DNA from 3 places in the Nitrosomonas limosa genome. Region 1 is predicted to be linked to each of the others. Evidence: predicted binding sites of a transcription regulator. Region 1 holds the regulator's gene; each other region holds the start of a gene.
The links. The regulator sigma-54, encoded in region 1, starts transcription at its own class of promoters, with help from an activator protein. The targets are predictions, from matches to a motif close to TGGCACNNTTCCTGCT.
Positions count from the first base shown of each region.

Region 2: a site for sigma-54 is predicted at 2,015-2,030, ahead of ppc (phosphoenolpyruvate carboxylase). Genes of this name have one in related genera too.
Region 3: a site for sigma-54 is predicted at 1,884-1,899, ahead of glnA (type I glutamate--ammonia ligase). Genes of this name have one in related genera too.

Region 1 is NZ_CM135180.1:830,833-835,041, reverse strand. Features, by position in the region: gene lptC (LPS export ABC transporter periplasmic protein LptC) at 1-627, shown strand; gene lptA (lipopolysaccharide transport periplasmic protein LptA) at 667-1,170, shown strand; gene lptB (LPS export ABC transporter ATP-binding protein) at 1,209-1,931, shown strand; gene ACV7NC_RS03760 (RNA polymerase factor sigma-54) at 1,986-3,434, shown strand; gene hpf (ribosome hibernation-promoting factor, HPF/YfiA family) at 3,453-3,776, shown strand; gene ACV7NC_RS03750 (PTS sugar transporter subunit IIA) at 3,895-4,209, shown strand, end outside.
Region 2 is NZ_CM135180.1:2,415,961-2,420,169, reverse strand. Features, by position in the region: gene ACV7NC_RS11205 (heme biosynthesis HemY N-terminal domain-containing protein) at 1-64, opposite strand, end outside; gene ACV7NC_RS11200 (uroporphyrinogen-III synthase) at 212-1,012, opposite strand; gene hemC (hydroxymethylbilane synthase) at 1,012-1,965, opposite strand; gene ppc (phosphoenolpyruvate carboxylase) at 2,089-4,209, shown strand, end outside.
Region 3 is NZ_CM135180.1:3,033,316-3,037,524, forward strand. Features, by position in the region: gene ACV7NC_RS14155 (DUF4124 domain-containing protein) at 1-240, opposite strand, end outside; gene glnA (type I glutamate--ammonia ligase) at 423-1,832, opposite strand; gene recQ (DNA helicase RecQ) at 2,135-3,955, shown strand; gene ACV7NC_RS14170 (hypothetical protein) at 4,062-4,209, shown strand, end outside.

The DNA.
Region 1 (4,209 bases):
ATGAAGAAGGTTATATTTGAGTCAAGTGTAAATACGAAAAAAGTTCCGAGCAATTTCCTAATGATCAAGCGCCCGTTTATTAGTTCACCGCTAATTCTACTTTTAATTCTGGCATTAGTGACATTTTGGCTGGATTATATGACTCGCCCACCAGAATATGTCCAAGACGAAAATTTGAGTTTAAATCCCGATTATATTGTTGAAGAGCTATCCGGTTTTCGAATGGATTATGAATATCAGATACAACGCAAATTTACCGCTCATAAACTTTTTCATTTTTTGGACTCGGAAGTGACTCAACTGGAACAAGTGAGTTTCACAAATGCCGATCCCAAAAATCCCCTGATGCGTCTCTATGCGAATCGCGCTGAAGTTATCAACAAAGGGGAAGATGTTTATCTAACCGGGAATGTGACTGCGGTGCGAGGCACTGATGAGGATAACAGCAATATCACTTTGGTGACTGATTTCTTGCATTTGATTCCTAAAGAAAATTTGGTGAAAACGGATCAACCGGTCACTATTTCCAGATTTGATACCACCATCAAGGCAACCGGTTTGGAGTTTGATAATCGCGTTGGCATGATACAACTACTATCCAGTGTAAGAGCAGTCAATACGAAGTAATTTGGACATATGATGAAAATAATTTTCGCTATAAGTTTGTTGAGTTTACTGCTTGTGCATACGGCCAATGCCGAACGGGGTGATCGGAAAAAGCCAATTTATCTGGAAGCTGACCGTGCGACCGTTGAGGATGTCAACCGCAAAGAAGGCAGCCGGGTCAGCGTGTTTACCGGTAATGTGATTTTGACCCAAGGAACTTTGCGGATCACTGCCGATAAAATGATTATGAAAGAAGATGTGCAAGGGTTCCGCCATGCTACCGCGATGGGTGATCTCGTAACTTTCCGGCAGAAGCGGGATGGGCTTGATGAATATGTAGAAGGCTGGAGCGAGCGGGCTGAATACGATAGCAAAACCGACAAGATTGAATTGTTCCGGCAAGCCCGGTTGAAACGCGGCACCGATGAAGTTCAAGGTGATTATATTTCCTACGATATGAATAGCGAGTTTTTTCAGGTAAAAGGCAGCAAGGAACGCGGCGTGGAATCGGGCCCCGACAAGCGTGTGCGAATAACTATTCAGCCTAAAAATAAATCTGAATAGACCCTTAATCTCCAATTATTTTAAAGTTGTGCCAGCAGATGAGCGAGTTAAGAGCAAACAATTTAAAAAAGCGATATAAATCGCGCACAGTCGTGCAGGATGTTTCTTTCTCGCTTGGGAGTGGAGAAGTTATCGGATTGCTGGGACCTAACGGCGCCGGCAAAACAACTTGCTTTTACATGATCGTTGGATTGATTCCGCTGGATAGCGGCGGAGTTTTTCTGGATGACCAAGACTTAAGTCAATTGCCGATACATCAAAGAGCAAAATTAGGGTTGAGTTATTTGCCGCAAGAAGCATCGATTTTCCGGCGTTTGACTGTGGAAGAAAATATTCTGGCGGTATTAGAGCTGCAGAATTTGGATGAAGATACGAAACAGCGGTATTTAGACGATTTATTACATGATTTGCACATCAGCCATTTGCGGGATAATCCCGCTATCAGCTTATCCGGAGGGGAGCGTCGCCGTGTTGAAATAGCACGCGCGCTGGCCTCGCAGCCACGATTTATTTTATTAGACGAACCTTTTGCGGGAGTTGATCCAATTGCTGTACTGGATATTCAGAGAGTCATTGCTTTTTTGCGGGAACGGGAAATAGGGGTTCTGATTACTGATCATAATGTTCGTGAAACATTAGGAATTTGTGATCGTGCCTATATCATCAGCGACGGACATGTATTGGCTCAAGGCCGATCGGAAGAAATTATTGATAATGAGAAAGTCAGAGAAGTTTATTTGGGTGAACACTTCCGGATGTAGTTTTGTGAAACGGCTTGAATCGGTATTTTCAGTAATCGTTGTTTTTTCTGAATCATGAAGCCAATACTTCAACTCAAACTATCGCAACAATTGCGGCTGACACCTCAGTTGCAGCAGTCTATCCGGTTGCTGCAGTTATCGACGCTCGAGCTTAACCAGGAGATCGAGCGGATTGTGCAGGAAAACCCATTGCTCGAAGTGTATGAAGAGTGGAATGTTTCGGCTTCAGACAATACCTTTGAAACTGCCGAAGCTTCCAACGCCGACAATTTTGATGAAGCTTCCACGGAAGACAACACATCGTCAAATGAGGATATCGCCGAAGATAATTACGATTCCGGTACTGAATGGCCGCAGGATCAAGTTCCGGCTGCGAGTGGTTACGAAGACGACGATCGTGATTCATTGCAGTTACCGGCCAAGCCGCTCAGTTTGCGAGACCATTTATATTTTCAAACCTCTTTAAGTCATATTTCAGAACCCCAGAAGAGTTTGGTGCGTTTGCTGATCGATAGCCTGGATGAAGACGGTTATCTGTGGCAGGATCTCAGAGAATTGCAGGAAATGTTGCCGGAAGAATTGGGGGTTGAGCAAAATGACCTGGAAGGCGCGCTCGATTGTTTGCAACATTATGATCCAGCCGGTGTCGGCGCACGCAATCTTAAAGAATGCCTGGTATTACAGTTACAAGCGCTACCCGGAGAAGTATGTTACCGGGAGCAAGCCATTAAAGTCGTGCAGGAATATCTGGAAATTCTGGCATCCCATGATTTCATACAAATCAAGAAATTATTGGGATGTAACGATCATAGCTTGCGAGCTATCCAAAAACTCATTACTAACTTGAATCCAAAACCGGGCGCGCAGTTTAATTCAACTAGCGAACGTTATATCGTTCCGGATATTACAGTGACCAAAAAAGACGGAACCTGGGTAGCGAGCCTGAACCGGGCTGCAATTCCGCGTCTCAATATCAATCATCTCTATGCTAATATATTGAAGCAGGCGCATCATGCGGAACGTGGCTTGATGAACCAATTGAATGAAGCTAAATGGTTGATTAAAAATATTCAACAACGCTCAAGCACGATCCTTAAAGTAGCCAGCGTCATCGTGGAACGGCAACAGCAATTTTTTGAGCATGGGGATGTTGCCATGCGTCCGTTGGTGCTGCGGGAGATCGCGGAAGTGTTAAATCTTCATGAATCAACCGTGTCCCGCGTCACTACGCAAAAATTTATGTATACTCCGCGGGGCATTTTTGAACTGAAATATTTTTTTGGTAGCCATGTGGCGACCGATTCAGGAGGTGCTTGTTCTGCAACGGCCATCCGTGCATTAATCAAGCAGTTGGTACAGGAAGAAAACCCAAGGAAACCACTCAGCGATAATAAAATTTCCAGCATTCTTGAACAACAAGGAATCGTTGTTGCTCGTCGCACTATTGCAAAATACCGGGAATCGTTACAGATTCCTGCAGCCAATCTTCGTAAATCCATTTAACAGAATAAGGGAATAATAATGAACTTAAAACTTACCGGTAACCATGTAGAAATCACTGATGCAATGCGAGATTATGTCACTTCAAAAATCGGGAAAATTACCCGGCATTTTGATCATGTCATTGATGTCAGCGTCATTCTATCGGTAGAGAAACTCAAGCAAAAAGCTGAAGCTAACGTTCATATCCGCGGCAAAGATATTTTTGTCGAGACCGATAGCGAAGATATGTACGCATCCATCGACAGCCTGGTTGATAAACTGGACCGGCAGATACTCAAGCACAAGGAAAAAAACCTGGAACGTCGTAATCACGGCGCCTTAAAAGATCAAGAATTGGAGTGATCATTACAATAAAGCCGTTGTTCGCTTTATTTTTTATCGATATCCGAGATTTTTTGAAAATGCTGTGTCGCGGTCAAAAAGTTTCAACTTAATTCTCTGTATATAAAATCTATTTTTCATGAATCAGATTTCGCAATTGTTACCACTCTCCAATGTCATTGTCGATCTGGACGTGACCAGTAAGAAACGTGTTTTCGAGCAAGCCGGGTTGTTATTTGAGAATACCAATCATATTGCGCGGAGCCAGGTTTTTGATAGCTTGTTTGCGCGTGAGAAGCTGGGCTCGACAGGATTGGGACAGGGTGTTGCGATTCCGCATGGCCGGATCAAAGGTTTGCGTGAAGCGGTTGCCGCGTTGGTGACAATGAAGGAAGGCATTCCATTCGATGCGCCGGATGGTCAGCCGGTCAATATTGCCTGCATTTTATTAGTC
Region 2 (4,209 bases), 1.5 Mb from region 1:
TAGCAGCTAAAGTGACAGCTACAGCGGCAGCAAAAAGCGCCAATAGCCAAAGTATTAGTTTCATATATTCCCCTCATTGCAGTAGAGTCGATCATTGTTTATATTGAACTACAGGTTGCAAACTACCTTAATACCAAAAACAAATGCAAACGACTAATCCAATATTATGATTGCGCATTCTTATTAATTTGAATGCTTATTTCATGTCATATTATGCAGAGCTATTCTCAGTCGATTGAAAATATGTACAGATACTTTCCAACACGTCGGCATCGCCTGGTGACGGCGCTATAACAACTTTTTCCAATCCCAATTTTTTTGCTGCTTGCGCAATACGTTCATGTGTTGTAATTACTGGTGTTACTTTCAGTAATTGTTGGCCAAGCCCACCTATTATGTCAAATAAATTATGAAGCCCTTCGCTGCTGGTGACAATGACCGCATGAAGCTGGCCTTGCGACCAATCGGATAGCAACAGAGTGGTATCAATCTCGGGTTTTTTGCGGATATAACATTCGGCATACTCAACAACTGCGCCACGTTGTGTGAGTGTATTTCCCAACAATTGGCGGCCGCCTAAGCCCCTGAAAATAACGACGCGCTTGCCCGTCATATCCGCAAACTCTCTACACTCAAGCAATGCTTCGCTGTCAAACTTACCTTTGGGAATCAAAATGTCTCTGATACCATATTGCAACAAGGTATCTGCGGTGCCTTTACCGACCGCGGCTATTTTCAAATGAGACGGCAAGGTACACCGGGAAGTTATTAACGGCATTGCTTTGTTTACTGCATTGGGACTAACGAACAAAGCCCAGTCAAATTTGTTCAGCCGGTCAATTATTTCCCATAACAGAGAATAATCATCGATATCCGCTATTTCCAATGTTGGAAGGACTATCGGATTGCCGCCTAAAGAACGGATACTTGCGGCGAGAACAGTCGCCTGATGAATTGGGCGGGTTACCAATATATTCAGCCCGGCGAGTTGTTTATTGTCTGAGGATGTCATTACCATCCATCTGCTGGCACTAGCGCCGCTAAAATCTCGTCAGCACCGTCCGCAATCAATTTTTGAGCCAACTGCTGCCCCATCGCAATACCGGTTTCCGGTTTTCCAGCCAAAGCGCCGGTGACGATGCGCCGCCCATCGGGTTGCGCAACGAAACCGCGCAACTGAAGGGAATCCCCGATAATTTCTGCGAAAGCACCCAGTGGAACCTGACAGCTACCTCCTAGCACGCGGCTCATGGAACGTTCAGCCTCGACACAGTACGCTGTTTCCTGGTGATGGAGCGGTTGCAGCAACTCCACCAAGTCGGCGCGATCCGCCCGGCATTCGATCCCAAGCGCGCCTTGCCCAACCGCCGGTAAACTTTGATCAGGATCCAGCAATGCAGTGATACGGGCGGAAAGCTCAAGGCGTTTCAAACCCGCCGCTGCCAATATAATCGCTGCATATTGCTCTTCATCGAGCTTGCGTAACCTGGTCTGCACGTTGCCGCGTAACGGTTGCACCTGAAGCTGTGGAAACTTTGCGCGCAATTGACTCTCACGCCGCAAACTCGAAGTTCCCACCACGCTTCCGTGCGGCAATGCATCTAATGAAGTGTAGCGATTTGATACAAACGCATCGCGCGGATCTTCCCGCTCTGTAATAGCGGCCAACTGAAACCCTTCCGGCACATTCATCGGCATGTCTTTCATGGAGTGCACCGCAATATCGGCACGACCGTCTTCCAAAGCTTGCTCAAGCTCTTTGATAAATAAGCCTTTCCCGCCAATTTTTGATAGCGACTGATCGAGAATCTGATCTCCGCGGGTTGTCATACCAAGTATGCTGATTTCAGTTTGCGGGTATAATTCGCTTAAACGTTTCTGGATGTATTTGGCTTGCCACATTGCAAGCAAACTTTCCCGGGAAGCAATGACGATTTTCCGGGGTATTAATAGTGAATTGGGCATTACGATATAAGATGAAAAAAAATCAAGAAATTCCTAAAGTAAGTAATTTTAGCATGGCTGGTGCTCACTTGGCTTGCCGGAAGTACACACCGGGTTCATTTTTAACCGTGGAAGTGTCATGAAATGGAAGCTGCCGATTCAGGAAAATATAGCGTGAGTGATAACATTTTAGACGACAAAGATTTACCCCTGCGCGAAGACATCCGCTTTCTTGGGCGCATGCTGGGTGATACTTTGCGCGAGCAAGAAGGGGATGATGCGTTCGAACTCGTCGAGAATATCCGTCAAACCGCGATTCGTTTTCACCGGGACCAGGACCCGATTGCTCGCCAAGAGTTGGATACGCTGCTGAAACGTTTGAGCGATGATGACTCATTGCCGGTTGTGCGCGCATTCAGTTATTTTTCACTGCTTTCCAATATCGCTGAGGATGTTCATCATAACCGCCGCCGCCGCGCGCACCTGCGTGCTGGTTCACCGCTTCAGGACGGTAGTTTGACACTGGCGCTTGAACGTGTGTTGTCCAGCGACAACAACGCACCCGCTATTCTATTCGATTTCTTTAAGAAAGCGGTTGTTTCGCCTGTTTTAACAGCGCATCCGACAGAAGTGCAGCGCCGGAGTATATTGGATTGCCAGTTGACTATTGAGCGATTGTTAAGAGAACGGGCGCGAACCGAGCTGACACCTAACGAATTACGTCATAACGAAGAAAACTTACGTGCAACCATCGAGATTCTGTGGCAAACACGTATGCTACGGCCTAGTCGGTTATCGGTTAACGATGAAATCGAAAACGGCCTGGCTTTTTACAGTTATACATTCTTGTCCGAAATTCCCCATATTTATGCAAAGATCGAGGATTTTCTCGAACATCGCCTGAATAAGCACGATATTCCTGCGGTTACCTCTTTCTTACGAATTGGCAGCTGGATTGGCGGCGATCGCGATGGCAATCCATTTGTCACGCATGATGTAATGTTGCGCGCGGTTGAGCGGCAATCATCAGTTGCGCTAACTTATTACATAGAAACAGCACAAAAAATCGGCCGTTCGATGAGTCTAACCGAACAATTGGTTAACGTCAGCGATGACGTCAAGCGATTAGTGGCCAGCGCCCCCGATATTCCCAACCGATCCGATGAGCCTTATCGCCGGATCTTTCTCAGTATCGCTGCACGTTTGGTGGCAACCGCGCAACAATTCGGACACCAAGTTTTGCAACTGAGTACGGCGGAAAAGAGAGAACCGTATTCCGATTGCGCGGAGTTTTTGCGCGATCTCGATATCATCATTGACTCATTGAAACAGCACAAATCCGCTTGGATCGCCCGAGGAGCGCTACGCAATTTGCGGCGTGCAGCGGATGTATTCGGATTTCATTTAACTCCGCTGGATATGCGGCAGCACAGTAAGATCCACGAGCAAGTAGTCAGCGAATTATACGAACATCACAGCGGCAAAAACGGTTATGCGCAACTTGACGAGACCCAGCGCATCGAGTGGCTGTTGCAAGAAATCAGCCAACCCCGGCCGATACTATCGTCATATGATGATTTTTCCGAACTGGCTCAATCGGAATTATCCATTTTGCACTGTGCAGCCGACATTCACCGGCGATTCGGCCGTGCCGCCCTGCCGAACTACATTATTTCCATGACAACCAGCATCATCAATGTCCTGGAAGTCGCTTATTTACTGCAACAAGTCGGTCTATTACAAAGCGGTGAATCTCCGCAATTACACCTTAACATCATTCCATTGTTCGAAACGATCTCGGATTTGCGAAACTGCAACAAAATCATCGATCAGTTATTTTCATTGCCCTATTATCGCAAGCTTCTGATTTCGCGCGGCAATGTGCAAGAAGTAATGCTTGGTTACTCGGATAGCAACAAAGACGGCGGCTTTATCACTTCGAATTGGGAAATTTATAAAGCGGAAATCGAGCTTACAAGAATTTTTGCCAAGCACCAGATTGAATTGCGGTTGTTTCACGGCCGTGGCGGCACCGTGGGACGAGGCGGCGGACCGAGTTACCAAAGTATTCTGGCGCAACCGCCTGGTAGCGTCAACGGTCAAATACGGTTGACTGAACAAGGCGAAGTCATCAGCAGCAAATATGCCGAACCCGAAATCGGGCGGCGCAATTTGGAAACCCTGGTGGCGGCGACGATGGAAGCGACGCTGCTCAGTCACGATTCACTTGGCACGAATTCGGATCGCTTTTATCCTGTCATGGAG
Region 3 (4,209 bases), 900 kb from region 1:
GTCATTCTGGGTGGAATCTTTGATTTTTGGTAAATTTGAGGAGGTCTGCGATCTGGATTGACTGATACCATCTCTGGAATATGATGCAATCGAAATCTTTTCGGCATTTGGGATAGGACGGTTGGTAAAAGTGATGTTGCCATCTTTATCAACATGTTTATAAATGGTTGATCCGGCAATGGCATTGGTTGAAAGGATAATTTGCAGAAAAATCAGAAAAATAAATGTGCTGGTTTTCATATTGTGCTAGATGAAAGTTAGTAACAATTGCAACCATAGTGTCAGTTTATCAATGATTTCTTCAGGATAATGTTAAAAAAGAACTATATATTCCTCCTTTTTACAGAAAATGATTTTCACGAAATGTGCATTCATTCTGGGGTAAATCGAAGAAATATTCAATGATTCAACCCCAGATCGGATTAAAGGCTGTAATACATATCAAATTCTACTGGATGCGTTGTAGTGCGTAACAAAATAACTTCTTCCATTTTCAGCTGAATATATGCATCGATCATATCATTGGAAAATACCCCGCCGCGGATCAGAAAATCACGGTCTTTATTGAGACATTCCAATGCCTCATCCAACGATGCACAGGCATTGGGCACTTTTGCGGCTTCTTCAGGCGGTAAGTCGTACAGATTTTTATCCATTGGATCGCCCGGATGTATTTTGTTTTGGATGCCATCGAGCCCCGCCATCATCAGTGCGGTAAATGCTAAATACGGGTTGGCTGTCGGGTCTGGAAATCGAACTTCAATGCGACGTCCTTTGGGGCTGCTCGTGTGTGGGATACGGATCGCCGCTGAACGATTACTAGCCGAATAAGCCAAATTCACAGGGGCTTCGAAACCAGCCACCAAGCGCTTGTATGAGTTGGTGCTGGGATTGCAGATGGCATTTAGTGCTTTTGCATGCTTCAAAATGCCGCCGATGTAATACAGTGCGATTTCAGATAAACCCGCATAACCATTCCCGGAAAACAAGTTTTTACCGTCCTTCCAAATGGATTGGTGCACATGCATGCCGGAACCATTATCTCCAACGATCGGTTTGGGCATGAAAGTGGCAGTTTTGCCATAGGAATGTGCAACATTGTGTACCACATATTTCAAAATCTGGTTCCAGTCGGCGCGTTTGACCAAACTGTTAAAGCGTGTACCAATTTCACATTGTCCGGCAGTGGCAACTTCATGGTGATGTACCTCGACACCTACGCCCATTTCTTCCAACGTAAGGCACATTGCCGAGCGGATATCCTGGAATGAATCGACTGGGGGAACAGGAAAATAACCGCCTTTAATTGCTGGGCGATGGCCGATATTGCCACTTTCGTATTTGAGTGCGGAACTCCATGCAGCTTCCTCGGATTCGATTTTTACAGAGCATCCGGCCATATCGGTGTGCCAGCGTACCGAATCAAATATGAAAAATTCGGGTTCAGGGCCAAAGTATGCCACGTCACCAATGCCAGTCGATTTAAGATAAATTTCAGCGCGCTTTGCAAGCGAACGGGGATCCCGGTTATAACCTTTTCCATCAGCAGGTTCAACGACATCGCAAGTAAGCAGTATGGTTGGTTCATCCATGAAAGGATCCAGATTGGCGGTATCCGGATCAGGAATTAACAACATGTCGGAGGCTTGAATACTTTTCCAGCCGCCGATCGAAGAGCCATCAAAAGGGTGGCCGTCTTCAAATTTGTCAGCATCAAAGGTGTGCGCGGGAATGGTGACGTGATGTTCTTTACCGTTAGTGTCGGTAAATCGTAAATCAACAAACTTGATTTCATTGTCTTGAATCATTTTCAAAACATCAGCTACCACCATATTATTTTCTCCAGGCTTCTGTTACAAAAAATTAATGACTAAAAAACATTCAGATGGAATTATACCAGCACAGCGTCATGAGTAATTTAGAACCTTGCTGACTTCCATTTGTAAATTGGCTCATCGGAATCAATTTCTTAAATGCCCGGATGTGCATTCTACTGTACTATTGCTGGCCAAGTCTCTACGTTTATATAATTCACGCAAATTTTTCATCGCGAATCAATATTTCTGAACTGATTGTCAGGTGGAAAAAAATATCCTCTATAACTGAAGGTTGCGTTTTTTTGAAGCCACCAAATATGTCCCAAGCGCTTAATTTGCTTAAGGAAGTTTTCGGTTTTCCGGCCTTTCGCGGGCAACAGTTTGAAATCATTTCGCACCTTGCTCAGGGTGGTGATTGCTTGGTTTTAATGCCGACAGGTGGTGGCAAGTCGCTGTGTTATCAGATTCCAGCATTAATGCGCAATGGTGTCGCTATTGTGATATCTCCATTAATAGCCTTGATGCGTAATCAAGTCGCTGCGCTGCATGAGATTGGTGTGCGAGCCGCATTTTTGAATTCTTCACTCAGCTGGCAGGAAGCTGCGTCGATTGAGCAGAAGCTTATGGCTGGAGGCTACGATTTGCTATACGTAGCGCCTGAGCGTTTGTCAAGCGCTCGATTCATGAATTTAATTTCCAATATTGATATTGCACTATTTGCAATTGATGAGGCCCACTGTGTTTCCCAGTGGGGGCATGATTTTCGTCCAGAGTATATGCAGTTGTCGATATTGCATGAATGTTTTCCCGAAGTTCCGCGCATTGCTTTGACAGCCACAGCGGATAAGGATACTCGTAAAGATATCATTGAGCGGTTGGGATTGGGTGCGGCCAAAGTATTTATTTCCAGTTTTGATCGCCCCAATATTCGTTATCACATTGTGGATAAAACCAATCGTTATTCGCAGCTATTAACTTTCATTCTTACAGAGCATTCTGGGGATGCTGGGATTGTATATTGTCTGTCGCGCAAGAGGGTTGAGGAAACTGCAGCTTGGCTGATCAAGCAGGGTCTACCCGCAGTTGCATATCATGCCGGTATGAGTACGCAGGAACGAAATAAAAGCCAAGAGAAGTTTCTGCGTGAAGAAGGCATTATTATGGTGGCCACGATTGCTTTTGGAATGGGAATAGATAAGCCAAATGTGCGTTTTGTCGCTCATCTTGATCTGCCTAAGAGCATTGAAGGTTATTATCAGGAAACCGGCCGTGCAGGGCGGGACGGATTAACTGCGAATGCTTGGATGATTTATGGATTGGGAGATGTCATTCAGCAACAGCGACTCATTGAAGATTCCGAAGCAAACCCTTCACATAAACAGGTAGCTCTTCGAAAATTGGAAGCGATGCTTTCATTGTGTGAGACAACGACATGCCGCCGTGTGCAAATGTTAAGTTATTTTGGGGAAACAGTGGCCATGTCGGCATGTGGTAACTGTGATATCTGCTTGAACCCACCGAAAACTTTAGATGCGACGATAGATGTGCAAAAGGCATTGTCATGTGTATATCGCACAGGACAAAATTTTGGTGTGAAGCATTTAATTGATGTTCTGCGCGGTAACTTGACAGGTCGCGTTATGGAGTGGCATCACGACAAGCTGAGTACATTCGGCATTGGTAAAGATCTATCGGTCAGTGCTTGGCGTTCTATTTTTCGACAGATTATTGCGTTCGGTTTTTTAAAAGTCGATAGTGTTGAGTATGGTGTTTTACGATTGACAGAGGCAAGTCGCGAAGTATTAAAAGGACAACGATCGGTTTTTTTGCATCAACGGACCAAAATAAATCAGTTAAATGAAAGCAATTCAAGCAATGGTTCTAATATTTTGGATGTGGGTGAACGTAATCTTTGGAATCAATTGCGCAATTGGCGTGCAGCAACTGCGCGAGAACACGGTGTTCCAGCATATGTGATCCTTCATGATGCAACCCTTATGGAACTGGTGCGCTTATGTCCGCAAAATACCGATGAGTTAAGCCGAGTCACGGGAATTGGTGCTCGCAAGCTTGAAAAATATGGCTGCCATCTGATGGCAATTTTTCTCGCAAACGCTAGTTCACAAACGAATAGATAAAAATTTTAAGATTTCTATGTTAGTCACTTGGAATTTTATTAAGTTCTGTTATATACTCAAAGATCAATAAATTATTGTTATAGATTTAGTATATGAGGAAAAAATAATGAAAGTATCGTTTTTTGCTGTAATTTTATTAGTTTTCTTGGCGGCCTGCTCAAATGCCGATATGGGTAATCCCGATCAGGTTGCTGAAGATTGCCCACATGGAGTTGATGGCAATGGCAATTGTGTCAAAGAAGGACAAGATCCAC